Regions from separate parts of the Limnospira fusiformis SAG 85.79 genome, predicted to be linked through region 1. Evidence: riboswitches for the same ligand, from Rfam matches in the RefSeq annotation. Region 1 holds a riboswitch; each other region holds the start of a gene.
The links. Region 1 has a riboswitch for cobalamin ahead of HFV01_RS13325 (energy-coupling factor ABC transporter permease). Riboswitches for the same ligand answer to the same signal wherever they lie in the genome.
Positions count from the first base shown of each region.

Region 2: it holds a riboswitch for cobalamin, as region 1 does, so the genes downstream of both, cobG (precorrin-3B synthase) here and HFV01_RS13325 (energy-coupling factor ABC transporter permease) in region 1, are expected to answer to the same signal.
Region 3: it holds a riboswitch for cobalamin, as region 1 does, so the genes downstream of both, cobW (cobalamin biosynthesis protein CobW) here and HFV01_RS13325 (energy-coupling factor ABC transporter permease) in region 1, are expected to answer to the same signal.
Region 4: it holds a riboswitch for cobalamin, as region 1 does, so the genes downstream of both, metE (5-methyltetrahydropteroyltriglutamate--homocysteine S-methyltransferase) here and HFV01_RS13325 (energy-coupling factor ABC transporter permease) in region 1, are expected to answer to the same signal.

Region 1 covers NZ_CP051185.1:2,817,237-2,824,762, forward strand. Annotated here, with positions in the region: gene cbiQ (cobalt ECF transporter T component CbiQ) at 1-314, opposite strand, end outside; gene HFV01_RS13320 (energy-coupling factor ABC transporter substrate-binding protein) at 315-623, opposite strand; gene HFV01_RS13325 (energy-coupling factor ABC transporter permease) at 632-1,387, opposite strand; cobalamin riboswitch at 1,408-1,568, opposite strand; gene HFV01_RS13330 (glycosyltransferase family 2 protein) at 1,612-2,538, opposite strand; gene HFV01_RS13335 (argininosuccinate synthase) at 2,661-3,863, shown strand; gene iscB (RNA-guided endonuclease IscB) at 4,176-5,447, shown strand; gene HFV01_RS13345 (long-chain acyl-[acyl-carrier-protein] reductase) at 5,960-6,979, opposite strand; gene HFV01_RS30635 (zinc ribbon domain-containing protein) at 7,283-7,495, opposite strand; gene HFV01_RS30640 (hypothetical protein) at 7,464-7,526, opposite strand, start outside.
Region 2 covers NZ_CP051185.1:3,228,265-3,235,790, forward strand. Annotated here, with positions in the region: gene cobI (precorrin-2 C(20)-methyltransferase) at 1-60, opposite strand, end outside; gene HFV01_RS15150 (precorrin-8X methylmutase) at 57-686, opposite strand; gene cobG (precorrin-3B synthase) at 712-2,160, opposite strand; adenosylcobalamin-variant (AdoCbl-variant) riboswitch at 2,172-2,255, opposite strand; gene cbiE (precorrin-6y C5,15-methyltransferase (decarboxylating) subunit CbiE) at 2,299-3,525, shown strand; gene HFV01_RS15165 (cobalt-precorrin-6A reductase) at 3,539-4,294, opposite strand; gene hemL (glutamate-1-semialdehyde 2,1-aminomutase) at 4,417-5,715, opposite strand; gene hisE (phosphoribosyl-ATP diphosphatase) at 5,813-6,415, shown strand; gene HFV01_RS15180 (hypothetical protein) at 6,412-6,672, shown strand; gene HFV01_RS15185 (response regulator) at 6,691-7,113, opposite strand; gene HFV01_RS15190 (transglutaminase family protein) at 7,344-7,526, opposite strand, start outside.
Region 3 covers NZ_CP051185.1:1,759,742-1,767,267, reverse strand. Annotated here, with positions in the region: gene HFV01_RS08320 (Uma2 family endonuclease) at 1-357, shown strand, start outside; gene HFV01_RS08315 (hypothetical protein) at 597-1,469, shown strand; gene dcm (DNA (cytosine-5-)-methyltransferase) at 1,540-2,829, opposite strand; gene HFV01_RS08305 (DpnII family type II restriction endonuclease) at 2,816-3,799, opposite strand; gene cobW (cobalamin biosynthesis protein CobW) at 4,134-5,186, opposite strand; cobalamin riboswitch at 5,329-5,474, opposite strand; gene HFV01_RS08295 (hypothetical protein) at 5,581-5,823, opposite strand; gene HFV01_RS08290 (CAB/ELIP/HLIP family chlorophyll-binding protein) at 5,872-6,081, opposite strand; gene HFV01_RS08285 (ferrous iron transport protein A) at 6,296-6,964, shown strand; gene feoB (Fe(2+) transporter permease subunit FeoB) at 6,992-7,526, shown strand, end outside.
Region 4 covers NZ_CP051185.1:61,630-69,155, forward strand. Annotated here, with positions in the region: gene HFV01_RS00315 (methyltransferase domain-containing protein) at 54-1,052, opposite strand; gene HFV01_RS00320 (c-type cytochrome) at 1,109-1,657, opposite strand; gene HFV01_RS00325 (hypothetical protein) at 1,710-1,895, opposite strand; gene HFV01_RS00330 (hypothetical protein) at 1,976-2,491, opposite strand; gene metE (5-methyltetrahydropteroyltriglutamate--homocysteine S-methyltransferase) at 2,553-4,835, opposite strand; cobalamin riboswitch at 5,173-5,317, opposite strand; partial or broken gene HFV01_RS00340 (IS607 family transposase) at 5,546-6,151, shown strand; gene HFV01_RS00345 (RNA-guided endonuclease InsQ/TnpB family protein) at 6,114-7,223, shown strand.

The sequences.
Region 1 (7,526 bases):
CCTAGGTTAAATTCCCAGATAATATCAGTTTTAATTAATTCAATATTAGCTGAATTAACCACCCCCAATAGTAAGGCGGGAATGCTAGTTAACCAAAAACTGAAGGGGATGGCTTGCAATTTCAGATAAATTCCTAGGGGAATTTTAGCGTAAATCACGACCCAAATTGTCACCCAAATGGTGATCAATATTTGCAGGAGGGGGGGAGCCGCCAAACTGAGACAAAACAGGATGGCGGCAAAGGCTAACTTATGTTCTGAGGGTAAATACCTTAACCGATTGGTATAGGCGATCGCATCAATTTGATGGTACATTTAGGATGAGCGATTTTTGCCTTGTTTACGGCCTTTATATAAGCCAATCACATAGCCGACGATACCCGCACCAATAGCAGCTTGAGAAACAAATAACAGGCTCTCAATTTCGCCACTGGGAACTTCTAAGATAGGTTCAAACCAGGGTTGATAATTGGGTTGAATTTCGCCGATGAGATTTTCGGCTTGTTCATCGGCTCCCTCATAATCTCCTCGGATAAAAATTAGCGGCGTTACCGATAAAATAACGACAGCTAAAATCATCCACAAATTGCCATTTTTTACAGGTTTATCAGAAGTTGGTGTCATGATTTTACTTAGCTATTAGCTTTCCCAATTTTCAAGGTTTGCAGTTCTTCTGAGGCGTAGGACTCTAACCAATTCCAAACTACCAGCGTTAATAGTCCCTCACTAATTGATAGGGGAATTTGAGTGACTGCAAAAATCCCCGCAAATTTGATAAAGGAAGCCATAACCCCCCCAGAAGCAGCCGGAAAAGCTACGGCTAACTGTATGGAGGTAATTAAATAAGTGGCTAAACTTCCCAAGGCTGCTGCGAAGAAAATACCTAACTTTTGTTGGTTAAATTGGCAGAATAGTTGATAAATGCCATAGGCAACCCAAGGGCCGACAATCGCCATAGAAAATACATTAGCTCCCAAGGTAGTTAAACCGCCGTGAGCGAGTAATACGGCTTGGAAAAGTAGGACTAAACTGCCTAAAACTGTCATCACTGACGGTCCGAATAAAACCACTCCTAATCCGGTTCCGGTGGGGTGAGAACAACTCCCTGTAACTGAGGGGATTTTTAGAGCTGACAGGACAAACGTAAAGGCTCCTGCTAGGGCAATTAATAGCTTTAGTTCGGGGTTGTTTCGGGTAATTTTGGTGAGTTTTTGAAAACCAATAACCCAGAAAGGGATGATTAACACCCACCAAAAAATTGACCAGGTAATAGGTAAAAAACCTTCCATAATGTGCATTGCTTGAGCTGGAGTGGCTGCACCTATTACCAAATAAAATGTTAACCCAATCATGGCGATTAGGTGTATCATTCGATGATTTTTGCTCATCTGTACCTCGCAGATTTGTGAGTGAGAAATAACTATAGGCGGGCATCCTGACTCACAGATGGGGTGGACAAATTAGCCGGAAATCTGATTACAGTTGCGGGACAGCGCCGGATTTACACCGAACTTTCCCCATTACTCCTAGTGGCTGTTCCCCACTAGAACCTATAGTTGGCGCTATTGTATCATGTGTAGGTCAACAGTGAACCAAGCTGGCAAATATTTAATTAAGTTTGCTCTCGCCTGGCCCAATATTGTTGGACGGCTTGGACGTTATACCAATTTAAAAAAATCCGAGAAATTTCTAAGGCTAATTGAGGCTGACCACGATTAATTAACCACTGTAAAAAATGCGCCATGGTCCTTTCATTGAGTTGACCTCTTAGGGATAAAATGCCCCAGAGTATCCGATGCAAAATGGTCATTTGAATCATCATTTTGACTGACCAGGTAGGATGTTTTTGATAGAAAACTACCCCCATTCTGCCTCTTTGTTTTTCTTTTTCAATTAGGGCGGGTATTTGGTCTAAGTTAAAGGGGGGATGCCAATGATATCCGACGGCGGCGGGGCATTTGATTAATTTTAAGCCTAATTTTTTTAGCCTAACTCCTAGTTCCAGGTCTTCCCAACCATAAAGCTGAAATTTAGGGTCAAATAATCCGGCTTCGATTAGCCAATGGCGGGCGATCGCCACATTTCCGGTGGCAAAATAAGCGGCAGAAAAATCGGTGATTTTATAGGGTTCTGTGGTGGGATTTTCAAAATTGCAGGTATTCACAACTCGACCATAGGTAAAGATGCGATCGCTTTTTTGAGAGTTGGCAATTAAGGCGGTAGCGTGAGCGGCAAGAAAGCTATCAGTTACCACCAAATCACTATCGATAAAAACAATCAGATCTCCCCTCGCCTGTTCAACTCCCAAATTTCGCGCCGCCGCTGGTCCCTGGTGGTCTTGCTGGTAGATGCGAAGATGGGGAAATTCGAGGGTGTTAGTTCCCAACCATTCCACAGTCCCATCAGTGGAACCATCATCGACTAACACCACCTCATAGCCAGTCACGGCGGCGCTATAGGTTTGATTTTCCAATGCTCTCAGACACTTCTGTAAAATCGGCAAACGGTTATAGGTAGGGATAACAACGCTAAAAAACATATATTTTCTGGGACAGTTGGCGATGCTCTGCAACTATAACCTAATTGTTACAGCCTTACTTTTCAATGGTGGCGATTGGGGTGATAATGAAATGTTTGTTGATCTAGGAGCTTTGGTAGATTATGGGTCGCGCTGAAAAAGCTGTACTTGCCTACTCTGGTGGTGTAGATACCTCTGTCTGTATTCCTTATCTCAAAAATGAGTTTGGGGTAGCTGAAGTAATTACTGTGGCGGTTGACTTGGGACAAGGTGATGAACTAGGACCAGTGAAACAAAAGGCCCTCGACTCTGGCGCGAGTGAGTCTTTAGTGATTGATGTACAACAGCGATTTGTACAGGAGTTTGCTTTTCCGGCTATTCAAGCTAATGCTTTGTATGAGAACCGCTACCCCCTGGCTACGGCTTTAGCACGTCCTTTGATTGCTCAGGTTTTGGTGGAAGTTGCCGAAAAATACGGAGCAGATGCGATCGCTCACGGTTGCACGGGAAAAGGCAATGATCAGGTCCGCTTTGATGTCTCTATCGGCGCTCTCAACCCTAATATTAAGATTTTAGCTCCGGCTAGGGAATGGGGTATGAGTCGGGAAGAGACGATCGCTTATGGGGAAAAATTTGGCATTTCCTTCCCCGTTAAAAAGTCTTCCCCCTACAGTCTCGATCGCAACTTGCTTGGTATGGCGATCGAAGCTGGACCTCTGGAAGACCCCTGGGTTGAACCCCCAGAGGATGTCTATGGGATGACTAAAGCGATCGCTGATACTCCTGACCAGCCAGAATATTTAGAAATTGGCTTTCAATCTGGCATTCCTGTTAGCCTCAATGGGGAAGCACTCAACGGCGTTGACCTCATCTCTCGCTTAAATGCGATCGCCGGAAACCACGGTATCGGACGCATTGATATGATCGAGAATCGTTTGGTAGGTATTAAATCTCGGGAAGTTTACGAATCCCCTGCCATGGTTGTACTCATTCAGGCTCACCGAGATCTTGAAAGTCTGGTTCTCACTTCTGATGTCACCCGCTATAAACGCGGTATTGAGGAAACCTATAGCCAAATTGTCTATAATGGCCTCTGGTTTAGTCCCCTCAAAGGTGCGATCGATGCCTTTATCAAACAAACTCAAGAACGGGTCAGCGGCACTGTACGGGTCAAACTGTTTAAAGGCAATTGCAACATTGTCGGTCGCCAGTCTGACAAATCCCTCTACAGCCTTGACCTGGCTACTTACGGTTCTGAAGATGTATTTGACCACAAAGCCGCCGAAGGATTTATCTATGTTTGGGGTCTTCCCACTCGCGTTTGGTCCGAAAAAATCAGAGAGTAAGATTTAATTGTCAATTATTGGGGCGGGTTCTACAGTTAAGTCAGCACCCCCGGCTGAAGCACGGGGGCTTCGTGCCCCCCGCTTTCAGGTAGCTGACCAGCTTAAGCCTTAACTGGCTACGTGAGCGAGCAAGAGTTAAAGTTCCTACCCTGGAATGCGTGCTAGTTCCAGGCACTAGAACCAAATCGTTAAACAGTTCTAAGGGGTTAAGACAGTGCGATTTGGAAAGTACCGACTCTGAACATTAGCGTTCGCGCAGCGTGCGCGTTAGCGCAAGCGCAAACGTTACGAGCAATCAGAACAGACGCAACAATGTCTAACCATATTTTCGTTTTAGATACCAACCGCAAGCCCCTGACACCGTGCAAGCCAGGGATGGCACGATCACTGCTCAAAGCCGGGAAAGCATCGGTATTTCGACGCTACCCATTCACCATTATTCTAAACAAGGAGGTTGACGCTAATCCTGAACCCCTCGAACTCAAATTAGACCCAGGCTCTAAAGTCACTGGAATTGCCTTGAAGCAAGGGAATCATATTATCTTTGCTGCCGAGTTGCAGCACCGAGGACAGCAGATTAAAGAAGCATTGCTCTCTCGTCGTCAACTCCGACGTTCTCGACGAAACCGCAAGACCCGATATCGACCAGCTCGGTTCTTGAATCGGACTCGTCCCGAAGGTTGGTTAGCTCCCAGCTGGCAGCATCGAGTAGATACTCTAATGACCTGGGTTCACCGATTTCGTAGACTTGCCCCAGTTGGCCGCATTACCCAAGAGCTAGTACGGTTCGACCTGCAATTGATGGAAAACCCTGAGATTTCAGGTGTTGAGTATCAGCAGGGAGAATTACAAGGCTATGAAATCAGGGAATACCTGTTGTTCAAGTGGGGCAGAACCTGTGCTTACTGCGGGGCTCAAAATGTACCACTTGAAGTTGAGCAGATCCAGCCTCGGTCTAAGGGTGGCTCTGACCGGGTTTCTAACCTGACGATGGCTTGCCACTCATGCAATCAAGCCAAAGGCAATGGAGACATTCGGGATTTTTTATCGGGCCAGCCTGATGTCCTGAGTCGTCTTCTCAGGCAGGCCAAATCACCCCTTAAAGATGCGGCTGCCGTTAACTCGACCCGATGGGCCTTGTTCAAGGCTCTCAAAGCAACAGGACTCCCAGTTACCACAGGAACGGGCGGACAAACGAAGTTCAATCGACTGAGGCTCAACCTACCTAAAGCTCACTGGCTTGATGCTGCCTGTGTTGGACCAGTCGAATCACTCGAAGTTCTGACTTCAAAACCGTTGCTGATTTTAGCAAAGGGGCATGGAACCCGTCAGATGTGCGGGACGAATAAGTACGGATTCCCCACTCGTCACCGCTCCAGGAGGCAAATTCATAAAGGCTTTCAGACTGGCGACATGGTGACGGTACTGGTCACAGCGGGGAAGAAAATTGGCTCATATCTAGGACGGGTTCTCTGCCGTGCGTCTGGTAGTTTTGATATTACCACCGCTTCTGTACGGGTGGCAGGCATCAGCCACAAATACTGCCAACCCATTCACAGGAAGGATGGTTACGCCTATGCTTGAAAGATTGACGGGGACTAAAGTCCCCCTGTCGCGTTTCCTCCCCGGTCTAAAGACACGGGGCTTCCACGCTCCCAAGAGGTTTACGTGAAACTCGCCCACCCCCTACTTATGGGATTTTACATAAGTTTTGCTAATTCATACAACCAAATAGATTGTTTTTGGCAAAGATTGTTAAGAATTAATACAATTTTAGGGAAAATTGCTCGCCAAAAGTTGACGAGATTATGGGGGTTGTGGTTTGCTTACAGAAATTGCTACCAAGGGCTTTCTGTGTCTATTGGATAAAATAAAGCCCGAAACCCTGATTGTATCGCGGTTAAAATTATTCTCCCGGCAAAAATTTAAATTCACGATTCACGAGTTTTTCGGGAAAATACCTAGGCTATTTTTACCGACCTTGACAAAAACGACATTTTGTGCATACCCCCCAAAGCCATAAATAATAATGAGATCCTCACCCGAAATTGGGAGTTTAACCGAGTTGGAGGGTAGCGGGTGAGGAGGGGGAAAAGTTATAGCATCAGTGGTTTAAAACCATGTTTAATAGACATCCGACCAATCATATCCATTTTATCCAAAGTGATTTGATTTCGGCCCCAAGAAAAATTGGTATATATAGACTCAAATTCTAATAACATAGATTCGGCAAAACAGGCGAATAGCTGGCGACCGGGAACATTCATATTGACAATTTTCATAATTTTCCAGTCAATATCTAAAGCGTGTTCCACAATGCCCCCAGACAGGACATGAACACCGGGACTTTGAAACTTAGTTGCCATATTTTTAGGGTAGCCCCCATCAATCAACAAACAAGGTTTTTTCAAAACTTCCGGGTCAATTTCCACCCCCTGTGGCATACTAGCGACCCAAACCACGATATCAGCCTGGGGTAATGCTTCATCTAAAGCCATAATTTTACCCCGTCCCAATTCAGCTTGTAGGTTTTGGAGTCTTTGGCGATCGCGAGCAATCAATAGTATTTCAGCCACATCAAGTCTGCCATTTAGCCACCGACAGACCGCACTGCCAATATCTCCGGTAGCGCCACAAACAGCCACAGTAGCCTTAGACAAATCTATTCCCAATTTCGGCGCTGCTTGTTCCACTTGACGGCAAATAATATAAGCCGTGTGGGTGTTTCCGGTAGTGAAGCGCTCAAACTCCAACTTAATGTTGCGAATTCTACCCAGTTGATCCAAATTAAATCTCTCCAAAATAATCGAAGAAAAACCCCCCAAAGCCGTAATATTAATGCCATTTTTTTGAGCATGAGCCATAGCATTAATAATTTTGCGAGTAGCAGCTTTCATGCGGTTAGTAGCCAACATTTCGGGTAAGAAGCAAGACTCTACATACCTACCCTCAATTACCTGACCCGTAATACTTGTTACCTTAAGATCCTCAACAATTACGGGTGGTGCGCTGCACCAAAAATCCAGACCTTGATCAGCATATTCTGCATAACCCAAATCCCGAGCTACAACCTGGGCGTGTTCCAAACTGGTAAGATGACCGATGAGACCAAACATGATTCGATTGAGTTATTTTTGAGTTAACATCCTCTTGGGGGAGGCTATTTTATTTACCCATCTCCCGGCACGAGCTGTATGAGTCGATGCCGGACCATAGAAATTAATTTTACCTGCAAAGGAGCAGGTTTGCTTGTGATTTTATGTTTAATCTTATCACCAACCTGCCCATAGTGCCAGCAATTCCGAATAAAGCTCTCCCCACCGGCTCCGGCGCGAGGTGGGGGTGTCATAATGCTAATCCCGGACTCGCCTGAGTGCTACATTTAACCTTCTCAAACCTGTATAAAACTTATTAAAGCTTTACGCCGATTGAAAAAGTATCGCATTGTCTTGGAAGACAACGGCAGTAGCCGGCAAAGCACGAAGCATAATGTTTCGTGCGCCTACCCAGTCACGGGGTGCTGTATAGCCGCAATTAGGACATTTCAAAACCTTACTTCCCCCTAGTTTCTCATGGATTTGACCACAATGGGGGCAGGTTTTAGAGGTATAACTTTCCTTCAGCGCGGACAACTAAAACACCTTTTCTTTCTGCTTGTTGCAT
Region 2 (7,526 bases), 410 kb from region 1:
TAGTAATTCCGGATCTCCCGGACCAATTCCCAACCCATAAAGTCGCCCTAATTTAGTCATAATTCATTTTCCTTTGCTAACGCATTTACTGCCGCCGCTGCGATCGCACTCCCACCGCGCCGCCCATGGAGTGTCATAAATGGAATACCACGGCTATTAGATGCCAATTCAAGTTTCGACTCTGCCGCGCCGACAAAGCCGACCGGAAACCCTAAAATCAGTGCAGGTTTCACTAAACCATCATCCAACATTTCCAGCAGGTGAAAGAGGGCAGTCGGTGCATTACCAATGGCTACCACTGCGCCTTGTAAATTATCCCCCCATAACTCCAATGCTGCCGCCGACCGAGTATTATTAATCTGGCGAGCGATATTAGGGACATCTGGATGATTTAGGGTACAAATAATCGGGTTATTTTTAGGTAAGCGTTTTTTAGTAATTCCCCTAGCCACCATCATGGCATCACAAAAGATGGCTTTTCCCTGTTGTAGTGCCTCCCGTCCGACTTTAACGGCATTTTCTGAGGCTTGTAAATCTCCGACAATATCCGTCATTCCGCAGGCATGAATTAACCTAACTGCTACATGAGATAAATCATCTGATAAACCTTGAAAGTTGGTTTCATCCCGAATTATTCCAAAGGATTTCTGATATATTTGGTTGCCGTCACGCAGGTAGTCTATCATCAGCAAATTTGCAGGTAATTAGTGATTAATTAAGTGGGCGATTTTGGGTCAAAAAATTAGCTAAAAATTCGGGTATTTCGGTAAATACTCCCTCAAAAATTTTTTGTTTTAAGGATTGTTCACCATCCCCAAGATACACTTGGTAGCCTTCGATAGTTTTCCCATTTTGATTAATTGTATGCCCTAAAAGGGTGATTTCTGCGGGACTGGGTTGAGCGCAAAATTTAGGGCAACCAGTTACATGAATATTAATAGGAGTATCTAAATTTAATCGCTGGTGGAGATATTCTGCTAATTGGGAAGCGTGAGTTTGAGTGTGGGTAAGTGATGCGGCACAGCCAGGCTTACCACCACAAGCAGCGATCGCCACTTGATTTGACTCAATTTCCGCGAAGCCTAATAAAGATAGTTTCGGCAATAATTGGCTGATTTGTTGATGGGGAATATCTGGCATTATAATTGTTTGCCAAGGGGTTAATCTTAACTCGGCATTACCAAAGGTTTCTGAAAGTTCTACTAATCCTAACCATTGTTGTGCATTAATTTGTCCTAGGTGTAATGATATCCCAATATAACACAATTCGGCGTTTTTTTGGGGATAAATTCCTAAATGATGATAGGGTTGGCTGGGGGTAGGTTCAGCGGACAATATCGGCAAGGGCTGGGTTAGTTGGCTGTTGACTTGCTGGATATATGTATCTAATCCTAGATGGTCAATTAGCTGTTTCATCCGAGGCTTTTTCCCGGTATCTAAGGGGTTGTTTCGGACATACTCCCCATAGACATTAATAAGGGTAGCGACTACAGATAAACATTGTTCTGGCGTGATGACAAGTTGGGTATTATATAGCTTTTTATCTCCGGCGATCGCCAACTGAAAATTAATGCTATTATTCCCATCATCTACCGAGATCGCATTAAGCTGAATCTCATTATATCGATGTTCCCAAGCCACCGGAGAACGGATACCAATTCCCACAGTCCCCCCCCCATCAACTCCGATGCTAAACTTAGGACTAAGTTCGCCAATTAACGGGTGATTTTGAATCAGATTATCCAGGGCTTTAATCAGGGGACTAGTATCAATTAACTCCTGGCTATCAATTCCCGCCGTCGGACTACCCATAATATTGCGTAGGTGGTCTATGTGGGGATTTTGAGCAGCTAAATTTAATTTTTGCAGCATCTCAAAAACGGCGCTAGTTGGTGGTTTTTGCACTCCCCGAATTTGTAAATTAGCGCGATTAGTTACTTGTAGCGTCCCTCCCCACTCCGTTAATAAATAACCCAATAATTTACCCTGTTTACTATTAATTAATCCGCCCGGAGTCCGAATGCGGATTAAAAAACCATCCTGGGCGTGGGTTCCATAAAATAGACCCGGACAAACATTTGCTTTAACTAACCAATTCATGGTGATTTGTTTCTCCATGCGACGCAGAGAATGAGCCGCAAAATTAGCTGATTTTGACAACTCATCAATAACTTGTAGTTGGCATTCTGACTCAGAAAATTGTATTACAGTTGCGGCACAGTGTCGGAATCTCACCGAACTTTCCCAACTACAAGCCCAAATACTATATCATGAATACTGGTATTTTAACTATAAATCATGGTCAGCAGGGATTTTTCCCACAAATGGTTATCAATTGTAGGAATTGGGGAAGATGGGTTAGAAGGGTTAAGCGCCACGGCGCGATCGCTTTTATCTATGGCTTCAGTAGTTGTCGGTGGTCAACGTCATTTAGCAATGTTACCCCCGGAGGATAAACGAGAAAAACTCCTCTGGACTTCTCCTCTGGATGAGTCGATCGCAGAAATTATCCGCCGCCGTGGTCAACCCGTCTGTGTTTTAGCTAGTGGCGATCCGATGTGGTATGGTATTGGCGTTACCCTTACCCGTCGCCTACCCCTTGAGGAAATTACTATAATTCCTTCTCCCTCTACATTTAGCCTAATTTGTAGTCGTTTGGGTTGGTCTGTAACCGATGTAGAAACCCTGAGTTTATGTGGTCGTCCCCTGGCTTTATTAAATCGGGTAATTTATGGGGGTGCGCATCTGTTAATTTTAAGTGCTAATCGTCGCACTCCCGCCGCCGTGGCTGAACTCCTAACACATCAAGGATTTGGTGATAGTTTAATCGTGGTGTTGGAACATTTGGGAGGCAAAAAAGAGAGACAAATTTCGGGTATCGCTTCCTCTTGGGATGTTGACGAAGTGGCTGATTTAAATGCGATCGCCGTAGAGTGTATTAGTTCTAATCCCGTTAACTTTTCCCCTAGTTTCCCGGGACTTCCTGACAGCGCCTACCACCACGACGGACAGTTAACTAAACAGGAGGTCCGAGCGATTACTCTCAGTCGATTATCTCCCCTACCGGGACAACTTTTATGGGATGTCGGTGCAGGTTGTGGGTCCATTGGTATTGAGTGGATGAGAAGCGATCGCCGTTGTCAAAGTATCGCCATAGAACAGCATCCCAGACGCTTAGAATATATTGCTGATAATGCCACAGCTTTAGGGACTCCAGACCTGCAAATAATAGCCGGAAAAGCACCCGAATCATTAATTAATTTACCTTCCCCTGATGCCATTTTTATTGGTGGTGGTATTACCACCCCAGGTCTATTAGAAACCTGTTGGAAAAAATTGCGATCGGGAGGTCGTCTAGTGGCTAATACAGTCACAGTTGAGAGTGAGTTACTTCTGTTACAATGGCATAATAAATTCGGGGGTGAACTTACCCGAATTGGCATTGAAAGAACTGCAGCCATTGGCAATTTTTTAGGCTGGAAACCCTTAGCTACTGTCACTCAATGGTCAGTGCTGAAACCATAACTAAAAAGGCGGTTTATTGTTGGTGTAACCAAGCGATCGCCGACTCAATATCAGCCACTGTTTCCCCCATAGGAATGGGAGGACGTTGCACCATAACCACAGGTAATTTCAACTCTCGCGCCGCCACAATTTTGGCGTAGGTAGCATCACCGCCGCTATTTTTACTAACAATTGCACCCAGTTGATATTCCCGTAAAATTGACAGTTCATCTACCACCGAAAACGGCCCCCTTTGTAACAATAATTCCCCCCTAGGTATAGGTAAATTCGGCTGAGGTGGGTCAATCATCCGCATTAAAAACCAGATATCTTTTAGTTCAGCATAGGCGGAAAGTTCCTGACGACCAATAGTTAAAAATACCCGTTCAGCTAACCCTGATAAAACCATAGTAGCCTGTGAGTGACTATCCACCTCAACCCAGTTATCGCCGGGGACTTTTTCCCAAGCCGGACGGACAACCATTAACCGTTTAATTCCACATTCATTAGCTGCTATAGCCGCATGGTCAGAAATTTGGGCAGCAAAGGGGTGGGTAACATCAATTAAAATATCAATTTTTTGTTGTTTTAAATAGTCGATTAAACCCTGAACACCGCCAAAACCCCCAATCCGAAAAGCCGCCGGGTCTTTCGGGGTAACTGGCTGTTGAGTGCGACCCGCAAAAGAAGCGATCGCCTCTATATTCGCCATAGTTTGAACCCTATCATATAGGGCTGTCGCTTCCGCCGTTCCTCCCAAAATCAAGATTTTTTTACAGTAATTACTCATCCAAATTAATAGGTTAAGATTAGCCCGATAAACCCCAGCAAAAACCAGGTTTTCTATGGGAATTCCAGACAGACTTAACCATCAATTCCATAAAAAACCCAGTTCTTGACTGTCAGAATTATCTACAGACCAGATAAAACTTCCCGCGCCGCCGCCAGAGTTTGATCAATATCTTCCTCAGTATGCACAAAAGAAGTAAAACCAGCCTCAAATTGTGAAGGAGCCAAATAAATACCCCGTTCTAACATACCTCGATGGAAGCGACCAAACTTCGCCAAATCCGACTTTTTAGCATGATCATAATTATGAACAGGTCCCTCCGTAAAAAAGAACCCAAACATCGCGCTAATTTGCCCACCACAGGCTGCATGACCTGTTTCTTTAGCAATTTCCAATAAGCCATTACTCAGCTTTTTGGTAATTTGGTCGAGATATTCATAAGTCCCCGGCTTTTGCAATAGTTCCAGAGTCTTAATTCCCGCCGTCATGGCTAGGGGATTTCCTGATAGGGTTCCCGCTTGGTACATAGGACCTGCTGGCGCGACCATAGCCATAATATCCTGACGACCGCCATAGGCTCCCACAGGTAAGCCACCACCGATAATTTTACCCAAAGTAGTTAAATCTGGGGTAACACCAAATTTTTCTTGAGCGCCACCGTAAGCAATGCGGAAGCCAGTCATCACCTCATCAAATACCAGTAAAGCGCCATTTTCCTCGGTCAGCATCCGCAAACCTTCCAGGAAACCCGCATCAGGAGGAATAAAGCCAGAGTTGCCTACAACGGCTTCTAGGATGATACCTGCGATTTGACCTGGATTTTCCGAAAATAGTTTTTTGACCGCTTCTAGGTCATTGTAGGGGGCGGTGAGAGTGTTTACAGTCACATTTTTAGGTACGCCGGGAGAATCGGGTAAGCCGAGAGTCGCCACACCCGATCCGGCTTTGACTAGGAACATATCCGCGTGGCCGTGGTAGCAGCCCTCAAATTTGATGATTTTTTCGCGACCCGTAAAGGCTCGCATTAGTCGCAGTACGGACATACAGGCTTCCGTACCAGAGTTAACAAACCTTACCATTTCGATGCTGGGAACAGCGTCGATCACCATTTCCGCTAAAACGTTTTCTAGAGCGCAGGGTGCGCCGAAACTGGTCCCTTTTTCTAGCGCTTCGTGGAGAGCGGCGATTACTTCTGGGTGAGCATGACCGCAAATAGCTGGCCCCCAAGTGCCAACATAGTCAATATATTGGTTCCCGTCAACGTCCCAAACGTATGCTCCTTTGACGCGATCGAAAACTATGGGTTGACCGCCAACGGATTTGAATGCACGCACTGGGGAGCTAACCCCCCCTGGCATGATTTTTTGGGCGGCGCTAAAGATTTCCTCAGATTTTGTTGTTTTTAATGGGGTGCTTACCACTTTAATCTCCTTATGCTTAATATGTTTGGATGCTGTGGTGCCAAATTTGCTAACGGTGAGACACAAAATGATATTCTAAACAGTAGTGGTGTTTTTTATGACATTTAGTGGAGTTATGGCAGCCGGGAAACCCCCAGAATTGGGGAATCTGATTGATATTGATAAAATTCGTTACGATGATCAGGGCCTGGTAGCGATCGCCATTCAGGATATCTTAAATGGTGGGGTTTTGGCTTTGGGGTCGATGAACCGGGAAGCACTACAGAAAACCCTCGCGACTCAACAACTGTGGTGGGTTCAACAGTCACAGATTGAACTTTGGCATCCTGATATTATACTGGAGTCCATTAGCTATGACTACCGGGGCAATTTTCTGGTGGCTGGGGTTGCCTATTGTCCCTCGGAGTTAAATGGCTCTGGTGGACATACCTTGGCGGGTTTGTTTCGGGTAATTTGCGATCGCCGAGATCATCCAAATTCCCAATCCTATACCTGTCAGTTATTCGCCGGGGGAGATAATAAGATTCTCAAGAAAATCGGAGAAGAGGCGGCGGAAGTAGTTATGGCTTGTAAGGATGATGAGCCGCAGGCGATCGCCTCAGAAGTAGCCGATTTATTTTATCATTCCCTGGTGGCTCTGGCTTATCATCAGGTGGATTTACGGAAAGTTTATGAACAGTTAGAAGCACGTCGTCAATGAGTAAATTAACTCCGATTTCCTTAACGGTTCATTATATTAATGGGGAGTCCTACGAGTTTGAGTTTATGCCTCAGCAAACTTTGCAGGGTAGCGCTGTCAGTCCTCTGCAACAGATTTTGGGTTCCCATGAAATTATTATAGAGTTGGAGGATCGTTTGTTAGTAATTCCCATGGAAAATATACAGGCGATCGAGATTTCTCCACCCCCTAGCATTTTACCGGATACGGCTATTCGTAATGCTCAACAGGTGGATTAATGGAGTATTTGGCGACCTCTATTTGGGGTCATTTTCGGCTAGGACATCCCCCGCGATTTTGGCTTTAATTTGGTCAATAAAGGCTTGATGATCTATAATAGGTTTGGGGATGTAACCATCAGCGCCACTTTGGGCTAAGAAATATTCGCGATCGCTTTCATCCCCTTGGGCGGTCACCAAAATCACTGGTAAATTAGCAGTTTCAGGATTAGCTTTGAGCATTTGGGTAATTTTAATGCCATCAATGGGTTGACCCTCATAATAACTATTGTTTAGATAAATATCCATCAAAATCAGATCAGCTTGTTTAGAGGTTGCCATATTGATCACAGTTTCCACATCCTCAGTATGACAGGCAAGCATCCCACCTTTACGGGTGATAATTCTTTTAAATATCTGCCAATTAATCGGATTATCTTCAACTACTAAAACAGTTTTCATATTTTCACCCTCATTTGCAGAATTATAGTGACTCAACATACAGGCTATATGATTAGCATCTTCTATTCCACTGATTCTGTCGATCGCAATAAGTTCAGGATTTTCAGGTGATGGCTATGGTATCTGATGCCCATTTAGAGGCGAAAAGGATGGAAAAGTTCAGGACAATTGAATTCCTTATCTAGTATAGCAGTGGTATCGGTTGTTGATGTGACCGCTAAGATACTTAATCAACAGAGTTTTTCAATGGATAAATCATATTTCATCTGAGAATATGCTCCTCGCCCTCGAAAACTGCCGTTTATGGGACTAGCATATTCAGGAATAGCACTAGAAACCAGGGCGATATTGCGATCGCTGATAGCTAAATTCTGAGTCGGGTCATAACCCCGCCATCCCCCCCCCGGAAGATA
Region 3 (7,526 bases), 1.1 Mb from region 1:
ATTCAAACCCATGAGTTAGAGGTTTATCGCTGGGTGGGTGGTCGCTATGATCGCTGGGAAGCCAACGATCGCGGACGTTACCCGATCGCCACTATGGGAGTCGAGTTAGGCGTGTGGGAAGGTAGCTATCAAAATCAGACCCAGCAATGGTTACGGTGGTGGGATAACCAGGGTAATTTATTGCTCACTGGTAGCGAACTCGCTAAACTCGAACGCCAACGAGCCGATCGCGCCGAACAAAGCCAACGAGAAGCCGTTCCTAAACTGCTGTCAAGGGGTTTAAGTATACAGCAAGTAGCTGAGGCTTTGTCCTTGTCCGTGGAAGATGTGGAAAAACTCGGCTCGGTTAAAGATTAAAATCAACGGCGATCGCGGATAACTGCGATCGCTATTCAAGACTGTGGCGATAATTCCCAAGCCGATAACGTTGCCAAAAGTGCATCAATTTAGAGGCGGATAAACCAGCCATAGAAGCAGAGGGAAGCATCCCACTCAGCTTAACTCACCAATATGAATGGGTCGAGAAGTGGGGGATATAAGAGAGAATCGGATGAGCAATCCAGAGACAGTAGAGATAAGATTATCGGGTATCATTAATGCGATCGCACCTAAATTTAACCCATTACAAAACCCAATCAGAAGATACCAGCATCGATGCGGAATTGATGCAATTTGGGCGGTCGTGTCAACTCAGCGCCAGTCAAAAACTGGCATTTCTCAAACGGATCATCCAACGGGGTCTAAAATTGGTCTGCTGGGGAATTCACCAACAATCCCCCAATGGCGACAATTTGACATTCAAACAACTGTACGTCCGCAGACGCTGGGGGGAACTGTTTGCTACTTATAGTGATAATAACCTGTTTGATGAAAGGGAGCCATTGATGATAGAAGATCCCATCGCGATCGCCTATAAAATTATCGACAAACTCAATCTCTTAAATATCCCCTACTATATCGGCGGTTCCGTCGCCAGTTCCCTACAAGGTGAAGCCAGATTCACCCAAGATATTGACTTGGTTATTTATCTCGAATTATCTCAAGTCGAAGTTTTCATCGAAACATTCAGCTCGGATTTTTATGTCAGTGATGTCGCGGTAAAAGATGCCATATTAGGTGTCAGCAGTTACTTGAACTTAATCAATTTTGAATCTCTCGAAAAAGCCGATATTTTCATCTCCCGAAGCGATGATTTTTCTCGTTCCCAAATGAACCGCCGTCAACTCTATGTCCCGGAAGAAAACCCAGAACAAGCCTTTTATCTTTGCACTCCAGAAGATACCATATTACAAAAGCTGGTCTGGATGAGAATTGCCCAAAACGAATCCCAGAAACAATGGCGAGATATATTAGGTGTGCTGAAAATACAACGAGAACGCCTCGACTTAGACTATCTTTGGCAATGGTCAGAATATCTTAACATTTCCGCATCACTGAATCAAGCCATCCAGCAATCTGGTATAATGTAAATGAATCCCACAATTTTCTGTCGATATTATCTACTATTAATTAGGGGATTTTACCAATGCTTAGGGAAATTTATGGTTTCCCAAGAAATGGGGTCTTAGCTGTTGGTATTAAGTTTAGTAACAACTCTTGAGCGATCGCTTTAACCACCGGAATGGTAACCGAATTTCCCAACTGACGATAAGCCTTATTCTGATTGGGGTGAAGTTGAAAAGAATCTGGAAACCCCTGTAAACGCGCCGCCTCACGGGGAGTAATTCGACGGACTCTTCCCCCATAATATACCCCCAATCGGTTCCCATCACTAGCCACCAAAGTCACCGATATTTTATCGGGGTCGAGAAACTTATATACTTCAAAGGAAAAATTACCCGCCACTGGCTTATATTTATCATCAATAAGTTGCAGATAGTTTTTGTCAACTAAAGAGGCTAATAATTGCGCTAAATTAGGATGGGTATAAAAACTAGCAATTTGAGCCTTGGTAAGTAACTTCCCATCTTGATGTTGACCAAAAACCTTATGGCGGCGTTTAGTAATCAAGCGATTCATCAGGTCAATTTCCTGGGGGGTACAGTCTCCCCGTAACCCCAACTCCCAAGAGTGAATTGAGTTTCCCCCACGATAGTCAATCAGTCTCACGCCATGTAATTTCTCTAAGTTTCCGCGAAGAAAGGTGCGTAACGCCGTTGTAAATTCCGCAGAACAATCATAATGGTGGGGGGGATTATCCTCTAAAATATCTCTGACTTTACAGGAAGGTTTAGGCGCAGAAAATAGAGACAGTTGACCGGACTCATAAGAGTGAGAATCCTTAGCACCCAAATCTGACACTAGGTTGAAGTGAGGGGTTTGGTTCAGAACACCCATCATATAGGCTCGGACGCGATTTTGGGGAACACCATAGTTGGAGCTATTCAGTAAAAATAGGTCAAAACTATAACCACGCTCTTGCATTTTTTGGCGAATTGTGTTGATAGTTTTCCCTTGGTCATGGGTGACTAAACCGCGAACATTCTCAAAAATAAAAGCCTGGGGTTGTTGGCTATCCATGAGACGTAAAATCTCAAAAAACAAGGTTCCCCGTGTATCTCCAAAACCAGCTTTTTTCCCGGCGTATGAAAAACTTTGACAGGGAAATCCAGCCAGCAAAACATGATGGGGGGGAAGGGAGGGAATGGTCTGAATATCGCCTTGGGGAGTTTCGGAAAAGTTAGCTTGATAAACCTGTCTAGCATCCCCATCAATTTCACTACTGAGGAGACAATCAGGAATGCAACCTAAAGACTCAAGCGCCTGTTCAAAGCCGAGGCGCAATCCCCCAATTCCGGCGAATAAATCTATAAATTTAACGGTTTTCATTTTCTATAAAGTCGAGAATAAAGTAGTGTAAGTAATTCAGTTCTGACTCAGAAAATGCCAGAAGCAAGTGGCTATACTCATCAATGGTATTCAGAGCAGATTGGCGTTGGAAGTTACCGACTCCATCAATAATATAAATAATCTTGTAACCCAAGCCATCAATCTGCTCAAATCTTGATTTTGCTTGACCCGCTTTCCGCTCAATTGTGCTATTTGTGGTTTCCTGAAAGCTAATTTCAATTGCTATATATTTTTCACCTTTACTTACGACAATATCAAAGTTAGTGTCTCTTTTTCCTGTTTGCTTATGACTGACTCCAGGGATGGTAGAATTGAGGTTGATATTAATATCATTTTGATTTAAATTTTTACCTAAATATTGATATATATGACGTTGCAAAAGCTGACCTAAATCATTACTTTTAGCTCCTGCGGTAATACGGCTTAGATAAATATAACGCTGGCGTATAAACTCGGAAAGTTCATCATACTTACCCATTAATTGTCCAATCTGACATCCCCAAGTCTTAAAAATGCCAGAAATTTTAGGATTTGTTGAATCTCCAGCAAACAGGAGGACGACAATAATATCTTTATAAACTTCAGACAGAGTTTGTTTCCTTAACAGTAATTTCTGGCTGGAAACGTTGAGTTTTTGGTTTGATAATATTCCTGATATGGGTAACACCTGAAAACGATAACAAAATTGAGTGTTGTTCCAAATATACTCTAATTCTCCATCGGGGAACAATAAATCAAACTCTTGATTTAAACGTTGTAGTTTTTCACCTCCAAAATCTGCTAAGATCAGAAGGTGTTTGAGGAATAAATTAGCAGAGAGCTTTGATATTTCTAAAGTGGTAAATATATCTAGGGGATTTTCTAATTCCAAGGCTAGAATTGAGAGAAACTGCTGTTGGGTTTCAATCAGCACCGGGATAATACTCTGTTCGAGTTGTTGTTGAACCAAAAACTTTGGCTAGAATAAAGATGCTGACTGATGCAATTCCTCAATTGTTCGTTTTTGAACCATAGATGATTAAACAGTTTTTCTGTCAGAATTTGCGAACCATTGATCAAATGTGGGTATCCAAAGGTAAACCTATCATGACTTAGAGAGTGAACTAGATGGGGAATACCTGGGGGACGCAATATGGTATTAGGAGGAGAAGGTGGGATGGAGACGAGACGGAAAGTAGCGTAAAGTGTGGTTGTATTGGGGCTATTTTGGCGACGCTGTGAATTTTACTACTGTTTAAATAAGGACGATCGCATTATTAAAATCACCAAAATTGATAAGATTTCTACCTGTTTAACGCCATGGTTTCTGACTGCAAAGAAGTGGCTATTTGTTCTTGATTAAGACTACGACCAATAAACACCAGTTGAGTTTGGCGAGGTTCGTCGGCTTTCCAGGGGCGATCGAAGAAGGTATCAAATCGGTTTCCGACTCCTTGAACTACCATCCGCATGGGTTTATTTGCTACGGCTATAAAACCTTTGATGCGGTAGATTTCCCACTGCTGGGCGATCGCTTTTAATTGATTAACTAAACTGGCGGAGTCCTTAACTGGATCTAAGACTAAATGCACAGCATTGATATCATCATCGTGTTCGTGTTCTTCTTCCTGGTCATGGTGACTAGGGCGACTGTCCAGATGGTCTTCTACCGCTGCATTAAAGCCTAATAATATGTCAGCCGAAATTTTACCTTGCTGACAGGAAACCGTCTGCACTCCTGGGGTTAACTCCTGTTTTAGCCATTGTTGAACCCGCTGCTGAGACTCTTCATCAATGCGATCGCCTTTCGTCAAAAGTACCAAATCAGCACAAGCTAACTGGTCTTCAAATAACTCCTCGATTGGTGTTTCATGTTCCAAAGTTTCATCCGCTTGACGCTGCTTTTCTAAAGCCTCTAAATCTCCCACCAGTTGACCATTGGCTAGGGCTTCACTATCAACTACCGTAATCACACCATCTACCGTCGCTTTCGTGCGAATTTCCGGCCATCGGAAGGCTTGAACCAGTGGCTTTGGTAAAGCCAAACCAGAGGTTTCTATTAATATCGAATCAATCGCATCTTGGCGTTTAAGTAGTTCTTGCATAGTCGGCAAAAACTCTTCCTGGACGGTGCAACACAGACAACCATTCGCTAATTCGATGATATTAGTTTCCGTTTCTTCTTCGTCACAAACTTGGCAAGATTTGAGGATTTCGCCATCAATACCTACTTCGCCAAATTCATTGACTAATACCGCGATCCGACGACCTTGGTTATTTTGCAGTAAATGGCGGATCAGGGTGGTTTTTCCAGCCCCTAAAAATCCGGTGATAATGGTTACAGGAATTTTATGCACGGTTTTTTGACTCCTCCGAAATTATAGCGATTTGCTATCTATAAATGTTGAGATTTTCCTAGAGTTTAGATGGGCGATCGCTATGATATTTAGATTGTGAAAATACTAAATCAACCATCATCCATACCTCGCAGATGAATCAACAATAGGTTACTTATCGGCGGGCATTCTGACTGAGAGACTAACAGAGTCCCATCACAGTCGCGGGACAGCGCCGGACTTACACCGGACTTTCCCCCTTTCCTCTAAAGGCTGATTTCCCTTAGAACCGATATCGGGAATATCTTATCACAGGTTGGGCGAATTCGGGGAAAAACCAAAAAAGTCCCTGCTTATTTCTAAACAGGGACGGTTTGTTATTAGTGAATAGGGAGAGATAGGTAAATTTGATGACTTAGACTAAGTTAGTGAAAATCAAAGCCCCAATAGCGCCACTAACGGCGATCGCCATCAGTAAATTTGTAAAAAACCTGCCGTATTCTGCATTATAACCAAGGGCTTTGTCTTCCTGACCACCTGTGAAGAATAAAGACCAGGCTTGGTTAGCTGTAATTACTTCTGAGGTACTGTTAAAGTCCGGTCGAAAGATTACAGGTCCGATTAAGTATTTGTTAGGAAAGTTAAAATCTGTTTTCATACAAGTCTCCGAAATGCTACTGAATTATAGGTTGACAAAATCTGGGTTTTACAGGCTAGTTAACCAGCCAATTACACCATGTCCGGTTAATGCTTCTAAGGCTAGGGCGGATATAAACCCGATCATAGCTAGTCGTCCGTTGAGTTTCTCTGCGTATTTGTTGAAACCGAATTGTTGCGATTCCTCTACATATACTTGGGGTTCGATCGCGTAAACATTTGCGCGTCCACCTTCTTCCATAATTTGTCCACGAACCATAGTATTTTTGCCTCTCTGACTTCTTGTAAACAAATGTAACACACTGCAAACAAATATTGCAAGGGGTTGACAAAATTAATTTTTGTAGTATAATCTTTTGCTTTTTCCAAACAAGGGGGTTTGTTAAAAATTTATTAACAATGGGATTTTTACTTAGTTACATGGTATTAATTAAAATTAATTCTCAATTAGCTCAACAGAGAGCCAATAGATTATGGACAATGATAACTACTGTGCCGATGTATCCGTGAACGGCTTTGATGGTGGCTCAAGCTGGTCAGGATTTACTTACCTCAAAGACAACACTGGTCATGCTCGCACCATAAGTGAATCACCAGAATCATTGGTTGTAGTGGGCGAATCATCAATTCCGGGAACCTTTGCTTTGTCCGAGGCGAAGGTAGGCGATCGCTTATATATAGTTGCTCTCAATTGTGCCGGAGGCAATACCCGTCTAATGGGGATGGGGTTAATGCCAGGTGTAGAATTAAATGTCATTAGTTCCACAACCAGTGGATCAGTGATTATCGCCCTAGGCGACCATCGCTTAGGACTGGGGGCAGATATGGCTGAGAATATTCAGGTCGCCACAGAAAACCTCACCCAGTCGAAAAGGAAACTCTCATCAATGAATAAGACTAATGTTGTGCAGTTGCGCCATGCGGCGATCGGTTCTCGGTTGCGGGTGGTTGGTTATGACCCCGCCGCCCGTAGCTACAAACGGAAATTATTAGCCATGGGATTAACTCCAGGGGTGGAATTTACAGTCAAACGCCACGCACCTTTAGGAGACCCAACCCAAATTGAGGTCAGGGGATTTAACCTGAGTTTACGCAAAGACGAAGCAGATGCCCTCCAGGTGGCATTGATCAACCCATCCTAAAGGAGGAACAAAATTGTGAGTCAGTCTATGGAACTGAACCGCCAAACCGATAATAAGGCTGCGATGTCCTGTATTGCTTTGGTGGGAAACCCTAACTGTGGGAAAACGACCCTATTTAATGCTTTAACTGGTAGTAATCAGCGGGTAGGTAACTGGCCCGGAGTTACCGTAGAAAGGAAAGAGGGAAGCTATCGTTATCAAAACCAGGCCATCAAGGTGATTGACCTGCCAGGGGTTTACTCTCTGGACGTGGAAGATGCCAGCACTGGATTAGATGAACAGGTAGCGCGAGACTATTTACTATCGGGTGAAGCCACCTTAATTATCAATATCGTAGATGCGTCCAACCTAGAGCGAAATCTGTATCTAACCACCCAACTGCTGGAAATGGGTTTGCCGATCGCGATCGCCCTGAATATGATAGATATAGCCCAGCAGCGGCAAATTACCATTGATGCCCAACAATTAGGCGATCGCTTAGGCTGTCCGGTAATTCCCATGAGTGCTAGTTCTGGGCGAGGGGTAGAACAACTGCGGGAAATTGTCCGAGATGCCATACTTA
Region 4 (7,526 bases), 2.8 Mb from region 1:
GTGTTGACTTTTCCCCTTAATTAACATTTGAAGATAGAGACTTCAAATCTTGATTATTTTGGTAACGCTTCACTGGTTTGAGTCGATACAGCCATCTCCTCAACCGGTGCAGCAGCGCGAACAGCCCGAAACATCCCAAATCGGCACAAACCCGCCCCAAAGGCTAACCGCATTAACAGGAATGTGGGGACTTCTCGCAAGGATTTAATCAATCCCGTCACCCCAAAGCGGATAATCCCCTCTGGACGGATTATCCCCTGCCAAATGGAATCTAGCCAAGAGGGTAGAGTTTCGGCGGTCCAGTCTGCGGTGGTGACTTCACCAGATACCAACCCGGTCGCCGCGAGTTCTTCCGCAAAGCCTTCAATACTAGAGAAAGCCGGATGAGCCCATTGATCCAACAGTTGCCGCATGACTACCTTTTCCCAGGCGTTCAAGGGTTTTTGGCGCGAGTCTCGTTGATTCCAGTCCGCCACCACCAGCACCCCACCGGGTTTTAACACCCGCATCATCTCCCGCGCATATTGGGCTTTATCCGGCATATGGGGTCCGGCTTCAATAGACCAAACCACGTCAAAACTGGCATCGGGGAAAGATAATGCCAAGGCATCATCTACCTGAAACCGCGCATTGAGGTCGGTTGGGGTGAGTTCCTGGGCGCGTTTGACTTGCCCTGGAGAGATAGTAATACCTGTGACGGCAAAGCCATAATCTCGCGCTAGAATGCGACTACTGCCACCGATACCACAACCGACATCCAAAACTGTTGTGCCGGTCTGAAGGCGGTCTAATCCCCCCCAACGGACCATTTCATGCACAAAGTCTTCTTTAGCTTTCAGGAAGTCTTTGGGTTGTGGCGGTGAACCATAGTGACCGAGGTGGATATGTTCCCCCCAGTAAAATTCCAGGATGCCGTCATTAGTCCAATCATCATAGGAGTTGGCAACAGAATCGGCGGATTGATATTTGCGAGGGGAAAGCAGGTAAAGTGTTAATCCTACCACAATTGCTAATAACAGCAGACTAATGGTGATTAAAAAAAGGTTGAACATGGTATAATTGTGTTATAATCTAGGATGGCGTGAACTAAAGCCACTAGGTTTCTGGGTTAAGGTTGGCGCACTCGATAAATGCTATGACAATCTAAGCACGTTTGCCTCACTTTTGTAAATGACTCGATCGCATTAATTGGATTTGGTGAATTATTAACCATAGTTTTCAGGGTTTCAAGATTAGCTTGAAAGTTGGCAATCAGTCGAGAAAAGTCATCGGGTTCTGACCAAATTAATGGCTTGGCTCCCCAGCCCTCTGCGTCAGTCATAGCGGTTCCATGTGGGAAAACTTCGGGCATATATTCAGCTAGGGATAATAAGCTATTAATGTGGGTTAGAGTTTGATTAGCAAAAGGAGCCTCTTTTTCTAAAATCGCTTCCAGAGAACGATAATGGGCTGACAATGCTTTCATGTATTGGCGACGATAGGCGATCGCTAAATCCCTGTCTACGGCTGACAAAGAAGTATTTGGGCTGACATTGAGGGCATTATTGTTGGTTGTATCCGTCAAATAATGGGGATAAACTTTCATCAAAAACCCTCCGCCAATAACCAGTAATACAGCAATTACCAGAGTACAAATAAAGCGGATAAATTTAGTCATTAAGCTAGTCTGGAATGAGAAACTTATGGAGTTTTGTGGGCGGGGTAATAAATTATGGTTTTTCATGTCTTTGGGAGAGCGATCGCCAAATTACCAACCAACCATTTCGGAGTCGATTTATAACTTGAATTTTCCCCTTTTTAGGCGCTTTTTCAGCTTTACCCAGCGCCTCCTGTTTGACAAAAGGATGGACAGAAGCGGGAATTTTTCCAGAGCGATCCAGATAATATTTTAGCATCGTATTTATGCCATCATAAGTTGTTAATAATTGAAGAGGCGATGATATTTTCGCCCCCAAATTAGCGAGCAAGAGAATTTTCAGAAGCCATATAAATTATGGTTTCCGAGGGAATATGATTGGCGACTTGAATCCGAGCAGCCATCATCCGCAGGCTGGAATTCTTCCCAGTGTTTGCAGATTTGCTCGTAGCACTTATGCGGAGTAATTGGCAAATTTTTTAGGTAGAAGAATGTCACCTGATTCAATGACTCCAACAGAAACACTAATTCTGTGGTGGGGTTGTAGGTATCGACAGCTTCCAAAATGTGAGCATTCATAAAATGATGACGCAGAATCACTGTGTCAGGCGCAGCCAGCCACGCATTCAGAAAAGCGGCGAGACGCGATCTAGGTACATAGTGAACCTTAAAAACCTCCCCCGCCATTCCTACTGTTGGCGTATTGGTGCTACAAATCACTGCACCCCGTTCACCATTGAGATACCCCACCCAGGCGTTATAGCCTAGAGACAATAGATTTGTAGCAATAAAATCTTGCTGCCAATTCATCGGCGGATTGGGCGGTTCCTTGGTCGGGCTATCTGTTCCATTCATAAGAAATCCCAGGTGGTTTGCACAGACTCCCCCGTTAGGAAACGGGGGATTTAGACATCAGTTATTTTTCAGTCAAATTAGCTTCCTGGCGCAGAATTTTCGCCGCCTCCACCATATTTTTTAGGGAAGGAATCACCTCTTCCCAACCCCTTGTTTTCAAGCCACAATCGGGATTAACCCAAATCTGTTGTACAGGTAAATTGGCGACCCCGGTTTTTAACTGTTGCACCATCTGTTCTGTGCTGGGAACTGCTGGGCTGTGAACATCGTAAACGCCGTTCCCCACTTGATGTTTGTAGCCCGCATCAGTAATTTCAAACAGGGTTTCGTTATTGCTGCGGCTATTTTCAATGGACAACACATCCGCATCCAACCGCTCAATATGCCCAATAATATCCCCAAATTCCGAGTAACACATATGGGTATGGATTTGGGTTTCCGGTTTGGCTATAGCCGCAGACAGACGGAAAGCATCCACCGCCCAGGATAGATACTCATCCCAACGTTCTGGCTTCAGAGGCAGCCCTTCCCGCAAGGCAGGTTCATCAATTTGTACCATCTTCGCCCCCGCGGCTTCTAAGTCGGCTACTTCATCCCGCAAGGCTAAGGCAATCTGCATGGCTTGTTTACTGCGCGGAATATCGGTGCGGGTAAATGACCAGTTAATCATGGTGACCGGACCGGTTAGCATCCCTTTGACAATTTTATCGGTCAGGGATTGGGCTACCTTGAACTCTCGAACTGTCATGGGTCCGGTGCGGGCGACATCTCCATAAATAATCGGGGGACGCACGCAACGGCTGCCGTAACTTTGCACCCAACCATGTTCAGTAAAGGCAAAGCCTGATAACTGTTGCCCGAAAAATTCCACCATGTCGGTGCGCTCAAATTCCCCATGCACTAATACATCGAGTCCGGCTTCTTCTTGGAATTGGATGCACTTGGCAATTTCGGCATCGATCGCCGCTTCATATTCGGCTTGGGTAATGTCACCCCGTTTCAGTTTCACCCGCAGTTGCCGCACTTCGGAGGTTTGGGGGAAAGACCCGATGGTGGTGGTGGGGAATGGGGGCAAAACGGGCTGGCGTTCTTGACGTTGTTCATAAGGCAAAGTCCGCTCTAAATCCTGGGAGGTCAGATTTTGCAGGCGTTCTTTTACCCCCTGATTAACTGGGCTAAATTCCTGGAAGGTTTGCCATTGCCGGAGGATGACTTCCAGATACTTGTCAGGTTCTTGGGTTCCATAGGAGCGATCGGCCCAATCAGCCAGCAGTGTGATTTCTACTAACTTCTGTTCAGCAAAGCTCAAAACGGACCGCAAGGGTTCGGGGAGTTTGGTTTCTCGCTGGGCATCGTATGGCACAAATTGCAGGGAAGCAGACGGCTGAATCCGCAGGTTAGGGGTGACACGGGAAATGGCTTCCAGGGTTGACAAAACGGAGTCCGGGCGAATTTTCCATACATTGCGGGCATCGACAATTCCCGCCCCCAACTCTTTATCGTCGGGGAAACCATACTGTTGCAGTAACTCTAGGTTACGCCCACGGGTGAAGTCTAAACTAATGCCAGCGACGGGTAATTCCATCACCCAGGGGTAATTGTCTCCCAAGTCATCAAAGTAGGTGACCAGGTGAATGGGTAAGCCGACTTGGCTGAGAGATTGATAAGTTGATTGATAGAGTTGTTTAAAGTTGGCAGCATCTCCGAAGACTAAAGCAGGTTCATGGATTTGGACTTCAGCGACACCCATTTTTTGGAGTTCCTGGAGAAGCAGGAGATAGCGATCGCCTAGTTGTTTTCCCGCTTGGTCTTGATTCATCTCCAAACGACTCAGCCGCAGCAAAGTCACCGGACCCAAAACAATGGGAACAGCGCGATCGCCTAATAAGGTTTGAGCGCGATGCACGGTTTGCAGGAAATCGCTAAAGTCGGCTGGCTGTAATGTTTCGGGAATTTCTGGGACGAGGTAGTGATAGTTGGTGTCGAACCATTTGGTCATTTCCAGGGCGGCAATGCCATCCTTACCCCGCGCCATGGCAAAATAACGGTCGAGTCCGCTAAAGGATGCAAACCGTTCGGGAATGATGCCTAAGCGGATGCTCCAGTCTAAAACGTGATCGTAGAGGCTCATGTCGCCAATACCAATGCGATCGATGCCTGCTTGTCGTTGAGTTTCCCAGTTTTTGAACTCAACTTCATTCCGAGTCTGGATGAGGGTTTCTGCGTCCGATTTACCCCGCCAAAAGGCTTCTAATGCCTTTTTTAACTCGCGACTTTTACCAATACGAGGATAGCCGATAGTCGCGGTTTCCAGACGGGTTTGAGTGTATGTTTCCAAGGTCATAAATTGTCGCGTCCTAACGCTGAAAATAGTCATAGAAATCTAGTCCATCCCCGCGACAAACCAGCGGAGTGAACAATTCAAAGCAGCAGAATATCTGCCCAATTGAGTTAAGCAATACTCAGACCAGACTGATTCAAATCACCGTTAGCATGAGTGACCATCTGCCAGTCAATGTCTACATAAGGCTAGTTTTCTCAAAATGGCAATTTCAAATCAGGGCGCTACCCATGCAACGCCAGGGGAGTCGTCCTAAAAAATGAAGGCAATATTAATTGTGAAAAAGCTAAACGAACCATCATCCGTACCTCGCAGACGAAAAATAACAGTTTGGTGCATCTCCAGAGGAGACAGTTCGGCGGGCATTCTGACTTAGAGAGTTGTGTCTCTCCTCACAGCTGCGGGACAGCGCCGGATTTACGCCGGACTTTCCCCCTTACGTCTGATGGCTGCTCCCCATCAGAACCGACAATATTTAAGCATGATAACACACAAAGCGGAGATTTGACGAAATCATGGCAAAGTTACTGTAAACTGGGGGAACAACGATAGATGTCAGCAACCCGGTTTCTAGGGCTTAGGGTTTCACCAAGCGGCCAAGCCGCCCAAAGTCCATGGGAGAGCCACGGCACGAGAGCATGATTTAATCACAAATTCGGTTAATATTTTAGGGCAATACGGTATAATAAGCGAGAAGGGTTGAGGATAAACCTATTGCCAGATATGTCAAACCCAAGGAAGCGGCCCAAATCCTTCGAGTCCATGAAAGAACACTCCGCAGATGGGACGACAATGGCTCAATCGACACCATCAGAACCCCCGCTGGGCAACGACGATACAACGTTGAGTGATATACTGCCAAATCAGGCAGTGACAAACGCAAAGTCGTTATCTATGCCAGAGTTAGTAGCCGCGCCCAGCAGTCCGACCTCAACCGACAGGTGGCCGCACTGTCCAACCTCTACCCCGAAGCAGAAGTCGTCTCAGAAATCGGAGGCGGGCTCAACTTCAAGGGAAAGAAAATGCTGGCCTTACTGGGACATCATTTGTCAGGAGATGTCCGCATGGTTGTCGTTGCCCACAAAGACCGATTGGCAATATGGGGATTTGACTGGTTTCGATGGCTCTGTGAGTAAAACAGGTGCTCACTCATGGTTCTCAACCAGACAAGTCTCAGTCCAGAACCAGAAATGGTTGAGGACATCCTCGCCCTCCTCCACTGCTTTAGCTCCAGATTATACGGACGGAGTAAATACAAAACTCAGGTCAAAGAAGATCCGGATTTACCCCAGCCCCGAGCTAAATCAAGTCTGGCGTAAATGGCTGGCCGCTTGTCGGTATTGCTACAACCAAGCAATTGCATTATCTAGGAGTGGTAAACGACTAAGCAAGTTAAAGTTACGCAATAAAGTGATGCAGAGTGACTTACCCGAATGGGTCAAAGAAACACCCTGCCACATTCGGCAAAATGCCATCTTTGATGCCTATCTCGCCTTTTCAGCCAGTCCTGGCGCAAGGTTTAGGAGCTGTCGGGATAGTTCTCAAGCCATCAAGTTTAACGATGCTAATTTCTCTTCAGGGAGTTGGTATCCAAGACTAACGAAAGGATTAACTTTCATGGTTTCCGAACCCATCCCTAAAACTTGCGGGCAAGGGACTCAGTTGGTGTTTACCAAAGGTCGATGGTTGGCGATTTTCCCTGAGCCAGTTGCCGTTACCCCAACTGAAGCGAATGGCGTAATTGCATTAGACCCGGGTGTGCGAACTTTCATAACTGGGTTTGATGGTTCACGATTTCTGGAATTGGGCTCCGGGGATATTGGAGGCATTACTAGGCTATGTCAACATTTGGATGATTTGATGAGCCGAATCGCCAAGGAACCCTGTCGTTCAAGAAGGCGACGGATGAGGCAAGCGGCTCAACGAATGAGAACCAAAATCCGCAATCTAGTTGATGAAGCCCACAAACAAATTGCTCATTACTTGACTAATGACTACAGCATAATTTTTCTGCCCACCTTCGAGACTTCCAACATGGTTGCCAAGGTGAAGCGGAAAATCAAATCCAAGACTGCCCGCGCCATGCTGACATGGGCGCATTATCGATTCAAACTAACCCTGAGACATCAAGCCGAGATAACTGGAACCACAGTTGTAGATGTGACGGAAGAATACACCAGCAAAACCTGTACTCACTGTGGTCATGTGCATTCCCAGCTAGGTGGCTCAAAAGTGTTCCGATGTCCGGAGTGTGGGTTCACTCTACCCAGGGACTGGAACGGTGCTTTTGGAATCTTTCTAAAAGCTTTGCGGGATACCGCCTCTGTTACCTTAACGGGTAATAGTGCTATCGTCGCATTGTCCGGGAACAACCGGATAAGTGTCGCGTAAATGTATCAGTAATGTTATACCGTTTCGGATCAGGAGCAAGAATTTAATCCAATATTTGCTTTACATCTTAGGACAATAAGGTACAATACCCCAAAAGATTCGCAACTCAATAATGAGTATACGGTCAAACCCCAGACCATGCCAAATTTCCCTGACGACATACTCATCAAGTCGGATTCATGGTAAAATCCAATCATGGTGCGAGACGTTTAGGAGTCAAATAAGGCTGCAATGCCCGAAATAGCCTCCTAGTGGGACTTACACCCCTTGGTGGAAGATAAGGGACTCGTATCCTGACCATCC